Regions from separate parts of the Rhizobium sp. S163 genome, predicted to be linked through region 3. Evidence: riboswitches for the same ligand, from Rfam matches in the RefSeq annotation. Region 3 holds a riboswitch; each other region holds the start of a gene.
The links. Region 3 has a riboswitch for cobalamin ahead of bluB (5,6-dimethylbenzimidazole synthase). Riboswitches for the same ligand answer to the same signal wherever they lie in the genome.
Positions count from the first base shown of each region.

Region 1: linked by a shared signal. The riboswitch ahead of nrdH (glutaredoxin-like protein NrdH) and the one ahead of bluB (5,6-dimethylbenzimidazole synthase) in region 3 are both predicted to bind cobalamin.
Region 2: linked by a shared signal. The riboswitch ahead of cobU (bifunctional adenosylcobinamide kinase/adenosylcobinamide-phosphate guanylyltransferase) and the one ahead of bluB (5,6-dimethylbenzimidazole synthase) in region 3 are both predicted to bind cobalamin.
Region 4: linked by a shared signal. The riboswitch ahead of QTL96_RS11295 (ABC transporter substrate-binding protein) and the one ahead of bluB (5,6-dimethylbenzimidazole synthase) in region 3 are both predicted to bind cobalamin.

Region 1 is NZ_JAUDSA010000007.1:107,118-109,312, forward strand. Features, by position in the region: gene QTL96_RS09165 (SCO family protein) at 1-396, shown strand, start outside; cobalamin riboswitch at 731-953, shown strand; gene nrdH (glutaredoxin-like protein NrdH) at 1,203-1,424, shown strand; gene nrdI (class Ib ribonucleoside-diphosphate reductase assembly flavoprotein NrdI) at 1,435-1,848, shown strand; gene nrdE (class 1b ribonucleoside-diphosphate reductase subunit alpha) at 1,818-2,195, shown strand, end outside.
Region 2 is NZ_JAUDSA010000003.1:582,702-584,896, forward strand. Features, by position in the region: gene cobW (cobalamin biosynthesis protein CobW) at 1-509, opposite strand, end outside; gene cobU (bifunctional adenosylcobinamide kinase/adenosylcobinamide-phosphate guanylyltransferase) at 514-1,032, opposite strand; cobalamin riboswitch at 1,317-1,710, opposite strand; gene QTL96_RS02990 (chloride channel protein) at 1,957-2,195, shown strand, end outside.
Region 3 is NZ_JAUDSA010000003.1:326,505-328,699, reverse strand. Features, by position in the region: gene QTL96_RS01745 (hypothetical protein) at 180-1,013, shown strand; cobalamin riboswitch at 1,039-1,224, shown strand; gene bluB (5,6-dimethylbenzimidazole synthase) at 1,264-1,950, shown strand; gene QTL96_RS01735 (DUF2865 domain-containing protein) at 1,964-2,195, opposite strand, start outside.
Region 4 is NZ_JAUDSA010000012.1:302,528-304,722, forward strand. Features, by position in the region: gene QTL96_RS11295 (ABC transporter substrate-binding protein) at 1-963, opposite strand, end outside; cobalamin riboswitch at 1,208-1,447, opposite strand; gene QTL96_RS11300 (cytochrome c family protein) at 1,496-1,882, opposite strand; gene QTL96_RS11305 (ABC transporter substrate-binding protein) at 2,000-2,195, opposite strand, start outside.

The sequences.
Region 1 (2,195 bases), on a different contig from region 3:
AATTGCCCGGAGGTTTGCCCGACAACGATGTACGAGGTGGTCGATTGGATGAATGCTCTTGGAGATCAGGGAAAGTCCCTGAACGCTTTGTTCTTCTCCATCGATCCGGAGCGTGACACGCAGGAGGTGATGCACAACTACGTCACCGCCTTCAGCTCGCGCATTCGCGGTATTACCGGAAGCCCAGACGAGATGAAGAAGGTGGCCGATGGCTGGTTTATCCATGCCGCAAAGGAGGCCAGCGAGGACGGTGACTATCACATGAGCCACACGGTCTCATTGCTTCTGATTGGTGCAGACGGCCGCCTGAAGGGATTGATCCCCTATGGTGCCGACCGGGAAGATGCGATTGCAAAGATCCGTCATCTGCTGCTCAGCGAACCTAAAGGCGTTTGAGATAACCGTCATTTAACGAGTGGAGAAGCGCCATATGTCGAGCGGACCTGGGCGCTGCGCCATTCGCACGGTGATGGCTTTTTACATCGAAGTTGGAGCCGCGGTCACGTTGAGGCTTTAGTGCCTCGTGACGCATCCGTAATCAGCAGTGCGTCAGCATTGGCTTTGAGTGGCAACAGGACCGGTATCCGACGCCTGGCCCATGGCTTGCTCATGGTTTTTCGCTGTTTGCCCCCCCCGTCATCCCCTGCCCTTGATCCCCAGCCCTTGGATCCGTTGCGAAGGAAGATGAGAATAACCACTCGCACCCGTTGACGAGATTTTAGCCTCGTATACTATATCTAGTGTTCAAGGTTCTTTCGATTCGCGTCGGAAGCTAAGACGGGAATACGGTGCGTGAGGCCCATGATGGGCCAAGTAATGCCGGAGCTGCCCCCGCAACTGTAAGCGGTGAGCATTCGATCGATACGTCCACTGATGCCTTGAGGGCATTGGGAAGGCAGATCGGGTGTGACGACCCGCAAGCCAGGAGACCTGCCTTGTAACGAGAACGTCCACGGGCGGGGTGTCCGGAAGGTCGCGATTGCGTGCGGGATGTTGCCGTGCGTACCGCTTCCCCTGACCGCCGCATGAGCCACTTCGGGGTGCAAGTCTTATGATCTTAAGTTTCGAGTTCCGTCAGCGCGAGTGACGGGCGCCTGAGCGTCCGGCGACCGCAAGCGGCTGCTTTCATCATCCATCATTTTTGCCCGGACATCGGCGGATGTCCGATCGCTATCGCACGCCTATCCGACACGGGGATTATCATGAGCATTACCGTCTACAGCAAGCCCGCCTGCGTCCAATGCACGGCGACCACCCGCGCGCTTGACCGCCAGGGGATCAACTATGACGTGATCGACGTCTCGACCGACACGGCGGCTTACGAGCTCGTGCAAGGTCTCGGCTATCGCCAGGTTCCCGTCGTCGTCGCCGGCGACCTGCACTGGGCGGGCTTCCGTCCGGACATGATCAGCGCGCTGGCCTGAGGATCGGCCGGTGGGTGAGCTCGTCTATTTCTCCAGCAGATCCGAGAACACCCATCGCTTTGTCGAAAAACTCGGGCTGCCGGCATCGCGCATTCCCGTCAGTGCGCAGCTCACGCTGACCGCGCAACGTCCCTTTGTGCTTGTTGTCCCGACCTATTGCGGCGACGGCGGCAAGGGCGCCGTGCCCAAACAGGTCATCCGCTTCCTCAACGATGCGGACAACCGTTCGAACCTCCGGGGCGTGATTGCCGCGGGCAACAGCAACTTCGGCGAGACCTTCGGGCTTGCCGGCGACATCATATCCAAGAAATGCCAGGTGCCTTACCTCTACAGGTTCGAGCTTCTCGGCACGGATGAGGATGTCGCCAATGTCACACACGGATTGGAACGATTTTGGACACGGCAGTTCTCGAACGCCCCTTGAAGGCGACAGACACCAAGATAGCCGACGCGACGCTCGACTATCACGCGCTGAACGCGATGCTGAACCTCTATGACGAGGACGGCAGGATTCAGCTCGACAAGGATCGGCAGGCGGCGAAGCAGTATTTCCTGCAGCACGTGAACCAGAACACTGTCTTCTTCCATAATCTCAGGGAGAAGCTCGATTACCTCGTGACGGAGGGGTACTACGAGCAGGAGGTGCTGGACCAGTACTCGTTCAACTTCGTCCGCGATCTGTTCGACCACGCCTACGACAAGAAGTTCCGCTTCCCGACCTTCCTCGGCGCCTTCAAATATTACACCAGCTACACGCTGAAGACCTTCGAC
Region 2 (2,195 bases), 260 kb from region 3:
AAGAGCTCCTCGATCGGGCTTTCGTGGTCGAGCGTATCGTCCTCGACGCGGCGAGCGTCGACTGCATCGTGATCGTCGGCAAAACGGCCGGCGGCGACGGCGGCGCTGTCGACTACCGTGATCACGCCATCGACGGTCACTTGCGTACGGATGTCGGGCCAGTTGAAGGCGGCGACCAGCGGCTGCGGCAGGGCAAGGCCAGAGGTCTCGATGACGATATGGTCCGGACGGTTCTCGCGCTCCAGAAGCTTGCTCATCGTCGGGATGAAATCGTCGGCCACGGTGCAGCAGATGCAGCCATTGGTAAGCTCGATGATATCGTCCTCGGTGCAATTCTCGGCGCCGCAGCCCTTCAGCACTTCGCCATCGACGCCGAGATCGCCGAATTCGTTGATGATGAGCGCGATCTTCTTGCCGCCCGCATTGGTCAACAGGTTGCGGATCATCGTCGTCTTGCCGGCGCCGAGAAAGCCGGTGATAACGGTGGCGGGGATCTTCTGCTGGTTCATCAATTCAACCCTTCATTTTCAGCGGCAGTCCCGCCGCGATAAAATACACATCTGCGGCGACCGCCGCGATCATCTGGTGCAGCCGCCCTGCATGGTCGCGAAATTCGCGCGCCATGCGGTTCTCGGGCACGATGCCGAGGCCGACTTCATTGGAAACCATCACGAGGCGCGCCTTCGCCTTCGGCAGATGGGCGGCCAGTGCAGCGAACTCCGCCGCCATGTCGCGCTCCTGCATCATCAGATTGGTGACCCAGAGCGTCAGGCAATCCACAAGCACCGCCCGCCCCTCGCCATCGATCACGGCAAGCCGGCCCGCGAGATCGAGCGGCTCCTCATGCGTGGTCCAGAGATCACCGCGATCGGCCTTGTGCTGATCGATCCGCGCGCGCATCTCCTCGTCCCAGGCGCGGCCGGTGGCGATGTAGTGGCGCTCGAGGCCGCTGTCGATGACGAGCTGCTCCGCAAAGCGCGACTTGCCGGAGCGGGCGCCGCCGAGGATGAGCGTAGAGGATGCGGTGGTCATGCCGGAACGGTTTCCGGCGATAAGCGGTGCCATCCACCACGATCTCCCTCATTCCTGTGCTTGTCACAGGAATCCAGTGCGCCCAAGTCCTCGGGCGCGAGAGACCAACGATCCAGCCGTGAGCAGTCATTCACCGCGCGGACGCGCGGTGGCTGGATTCCTGTGACGAGCACAGGAATGAGGGAACGATGGAAGTGCGTCCGGCCTGACACCGACGCCAAAATCTCATTGTCTGCCATGACAACCTCCGTGCTGGCATTGGGCACACTTGCCCAGGGGTGGGCTTTTCGCCCGGCACGATTGGCAGGTCTCCTGGCTCGCGGGTCCAGGCGACGATCGGGATAGCCACGCAGGCCATCCCGATCGTGCCATCGGTTCTTCCTCGCCTTCCCGGCTGCAATCATGAAAAGGCGGACGATTCGTAGATTTAGAGGCGTCCAACCCCGGTTGATCATGGCTTGCATTGCCAGTGGCTTTTCCGCCGCCTTCAGCCGCTCGCCTGCCTGCACCACGCAGGCAGCCGACAAGAATGCATCCGGCGTCGGACGGAAGACCCTGACCGCTCTACAGTCGCGGGGTCGGCTGTGATGAAAGCGCCCTGGTTGGGTCCACCCCGTCACATTCCCTTTTCATCCGCACCGCTTTTGGCGATCCGGAACCATCCGTTATCGATCCATGGTTAGGCAAGCGCGACTGCGAAGTCAATCGACCGCCAATCGCGCCCACCGGCCAAATTGATTGATATCAACTCTCAAGACGATCATCTCTACCAGATTTATCGTCTATTATCAGAGACTTAATGTCATAAAAACTTGTTGCGTCAGCCGGGTTTTTGCCGCATTTGCAGCGCATGCGGCGCAGCACCGCAAATGTCCCCTCCTTCGCCACCCTTGAACGGGCTTTCGCCCGCCTAGTTTCCCCATCATGCGCCTGAAAATCAATCTTAGACGGCTTGGCCCGCTACACACACTGCTCGACGCCGGGCGCATGCGCGCGCTCCTGAGACGCAGCGAAATGGGCATGGTGCTGGCTGGCGCGTTGATCGGCGTCACGTCTGGCCTCGCCGTCACCGGCATGAGCTTGATCTCGCGTGAGATGCACAGCCTGATCTTCGGGATCAGCGATGTCGAGCGATTGAGCTCCTCGCAGATCGACGACAAGTT
Region 3 (2,195 bases):
ATGAACCATAGTTGTTTCGCGGGCTTAACGCTTTTTTGATCACAAACTTTTCGGCAGCCAATTGCCTCATTTCGCGTGGGCTCCGGATGGAGCCTCCCATTGCCGCGCGCGGGCGATCCTTGCGTGCCTTATTTAGCTGTCGTAGGTCATGGATATGTTCGCGTCAGAGGAGAGTTTGCATGCGCAGTTCCGTCGAGATCTACAACGTCAAGACGGGTGAGGCCCGTGTGATCTGGCAGACCGAGAGACTGGTCGAAGCGCCCAATTACGCCCGTGACGGCAGCTATCTCCTGCTCAACGACGAAGGCCTGCTTTATCGCCTGGCGCTCGACGGCTCGGCGAAGGTCGAGCATGTCGATACCGGCTTCGCGACCGCCTGCAACAACGACCACGGGATTTCGCCCGATGGCACCCGTATCGTCATCTCCGACAAGGTTGAGTTCGGAAAATCGGCGATCTACACGCTGCCGATCGAGGGTGGGACGCCGCAGCTGGTGACCACCAATCATCCGTCCTACTGGCATGGCTGGTCGCCTGACGGGAAGGAGCTCGCCTATTGCGGCATTCGCGGCGACCTGTTCGATATCTACACGATCGACGTGACCGGCGGCGAAGAGCGCCGGTTGACGCATGGCGAAGGGCGCAATGACGGACCGGATTATTCGGCCGACGGGCGCTGGATCTATTTCAACTCCAGCCGCACCGGCCTGATGCAGATATGGCGTATCCATCCCGACGGCACAGGCGTCGAGCAGGTGACGCACGACAACTACGGCAACTGGTTCGCGCATCCATCGCCCAACAACGACAAGGTAGTGCTGATCTCCTACGACCCCGATGTCTTCGATCATCCGCGCGACAAGCATGTGCGAATGCGGATCATGGATATGGACGGGGGAAATCTCACGACGCTGTTCGAACTTTTCGGTGGGCAGGGATCGATCAATGTTCCCAACTGGTCACCTGGTGGTGACGAGTTCGCCTATGTGCGATATTTCCCGGTCGAGGCTTGAGCGATTGCATCATGCGCGGTTTGTCGGCATAGGTGGCGCGTCGGGTGCCCGCAGGCTTGCGGGAGAATCGGGAATTCGGTGCGAGACCGGAACGTGCCCAACGCTGTAAGGCCGACGTCTGCCGCTTGATGCCACTGGCGCTTTTTGCCGGGAAGGCGTGGCAGACGGATGACGCCAAGTCAGAAGACCGGCCCGACAATCATAGACTGACCGCCTGGACAGCGGCCGGTTGTGTTGTTGGGGATTGACGATGCGACCAGACCAATCTGGCTCTCTTGCGAGAGCCGGTGCCTTTTCGACGAGCGAGCGCGACGCCGTTTACAGAGCCATCGAGACCAGACGCGACGTGCGATCCGAGTTCCTGCCGGATCCGGTGCCTGATGATGTGATTGGACGGCTGCTGGCTGCTGCCCATCATGCGCCGTCTGTCGGCTTCATGCAGCCGTGGAATTTCATCGTCGTTCGCGATGAGGCCGTGCGATCGACCGTGTGGGAGGCCTTTGCCAAGGCCAATGCCGAGGCGGCGGAGATGTTTTCCGGCGAGCGGCAGCAGGCCTACCGCGCCTTGAAACTCGAGGGCATTCGCACGGCATCCGTCGGCATCTGCGTGACCTGCGATCCGGATCGCTGCGGCGACGTGGTGCTCGGGCGGACGCACAATAGTCGGATGGATTCCTACTCCACCGTCTGCGCGGTGCAGAACCTGTGGCTTGCGGCGCGCGCCGAAGGCGTCGGCGTCGGCTGGGTGAGCATTTTCCATGAGGCGGATCTGAAGCGGGCGCTCGGTGTGCCTGAGCGGATCGAGATCGTCGCCTGGCTCTGTGTCGGCTATGTCGACCGGCTCTACGAGGAGCCGGAGCTCGCGGTGAAGGGCTGGCGGCAGCGGCTGCCGTTGGAGGAGCTGGTGTTCGCGGATCGCTGGGGCGGGAGCGCATAGCCCGCGACGCCTGCTATTGCTTCTGCGCCGGCGGTTGCTGCGGCTGGGCGCCCGGCATGGCAGGGTGCTTGAGGTCGATCGATCCCTGATCGCCGGCGAGGAACTGCGGACCCACCTGGCGCACCTTGCCGGCACTGGCATCGTAGGGGCGGTCGGGGACCTGCGCCTGGGGCGCCGGCTGCTCTGGCGTGACCGGGCTTTCGGGCTTGGCGGCGGCGGTGTTCGGGGTTTCGATCGTGGTAATC
Region 4 (2,195 bases), on a different contig from region 3:
CGGGTTCATCGACTGCGCATCCATCTCGACGAAGTGCCTGTTCTTGACGGCATCGAGCTGGCTGGTGACCGGGTCCTTTTCAAGGAAGTCGATCTTAACCTTCGGATCGTCGGCAGCGTAGCGGCGACGGTCCATGGTGGCGATGACGATGACTGCAGGGTTGGCCTGCGCGATCGTTTCCCAACCGACCAGCGGCCACTCTTCCTCGGTGCTGACGACGTTGCGGGCGCCGAGCGTTTTCAGAATATAGGCCGGAGCGCTGTTCTTGCCGGCGATAAAGGCATCGCCCTGCACTTCCTTGCTGGAAAACCAGAAGGCGACAGGCAGATCCTTCGCCGACCCGCCAAGCGATGCCACGGCATCCGCTTCGCGCTTCTTCAAGTCAGCGATCAGGGCCGCGCCGCGATCCTGGATATCGTAGATCTCCGCCAGTTCGGCGATCTCCTGGTAAATCAGCTCCATGGTGAAGAGCTCACTGCGCACGCCGTCGCCACCATCGGTGTTGACCTTCGCGACGCAATCAGCCGGCGAGACATAGGTCTTGATGCCAAGACCGGCGAACTGCTCGCGCTTGCCGACCGAGCCTTGCGTGCCGACATGCCATTCGAACTCGGCCGCAACCAAGTCCGGCTCCTGGCCGACGACGGATTCGAAACTCGGATCATTGTCGGCCAGCCGCTTGATCCCCTTGTTGACCTCGGCATAGGCGGGCAGCACCGGCCCGACCCAGACCGCCGTGCCTACGATCTTGTCGGCAAGGCCGAGCGAGTAGAGAATTTCGGTCATGCCCTGGCCGATCGACACCGTCTTCTTCGGCGCGCTGTCGAATGTCACCTGCTGGCCGCAATTGGTGATCGTCAGCGGGTAGGTCGTTGCCGCTGCATGGGCGGCGGGGAGAAAGGTGGTAAAGGTGCAAGCCGTCGCGATCGAAAGCAGCGCGGTTCGCAGGATGATGCGGTTCATATTGGTCCTCATGTATGACTGAAGCCCGCAGCCGACTGGCCGCGGCTGTGAAACTCGACGCGGGGACCGCCGCGGATGATGCAGGACGACACAGCAGAGCGCTCGCCTGAAATCATGCGGCGGCGAAAACTATCGTTGGATCACGGACATGAGATTTGTGGAGGGGAATAAAGCGGGGCCGCGCCAGCGGCTGACGTCAAAAACCATCATATGATGCTCCTCTCCGGACAACCCCGTCCGGGATGGTGGACACTGTTTTGACGGCAGGTCTCCTGGCTTGCGAATATGCACCTGACATCTGCCTTCCCACGAAGAGCTTCGCAGTGGCATGGCGTTCGAGACGAACACCACAAGAACATCAGGCAATCCGCTTACAGTTGCGGGGGCAGCCACGGTCTTGGCCCCATTCGGGTCGTCCGCACCGTGTTCCCTATTAATCCCGTCGGAAGTCATCCCTTCGGGAACCATCAGGTGTGACTTAGGCGATCCGGCGCCGAGGCGTCAAGCCGTGGCGGACCGACATTTGGCGCGTCTAGGGATTGGCTCGGAGATAGCCGATCAGGTCGGTGATCTCCGACGTCGTCCATAGGCCGCCGAAGCTCATCTTCGTTCCCGGCACTTTCTTCTTGGGGTTTGATAGAAATTCCGAGAGCGCCGCCTCGTCCCAGACAAGTCCGCCGGCACCGGCCGTCTTCATCGCTTCGGAATATCGGTAGTCGGGCAAGCTTCCGGCTGGACGGCCGACGACACCCTTCAGATGCGGGCCGAAACCGTTGCGATCGGAATCGACCTTGTGACAGGCAACGCACAGCCTGAACACCCGCCGTCCATGCTCGACATCCTCGGCGGATGCCGCGGATGTCGTCACGAGCAGGCTCGCGATCGAACAGATCGACGGAAGGATTGAGCGCTTTTTCATATGTCGATGGCCTGTCGTTGTGTTTGCCAAATGCATCTGCTTAGCCAACAAAGCACATAGGCGCCCAGACCAGACTGGTGCGACATGGGAGCACATCCCCCATGTCGCCTGGCGCTTCTACTGCGCGGTCTTGATCTTGGTGACCTCTTCGGCGCTCAATTCGCCGACCGTCGTCACCTCGCCATTGCTGATCTTCCACAGGCGGAACGGACCGGTGATATCGCCGTACTTGTCGAAGCTGACAGGGCCGATGACACCTTCATACTTCACCGGCTTGCCGTTCTTGATGAGCTGCAGCGCCTTGGCGAACTCT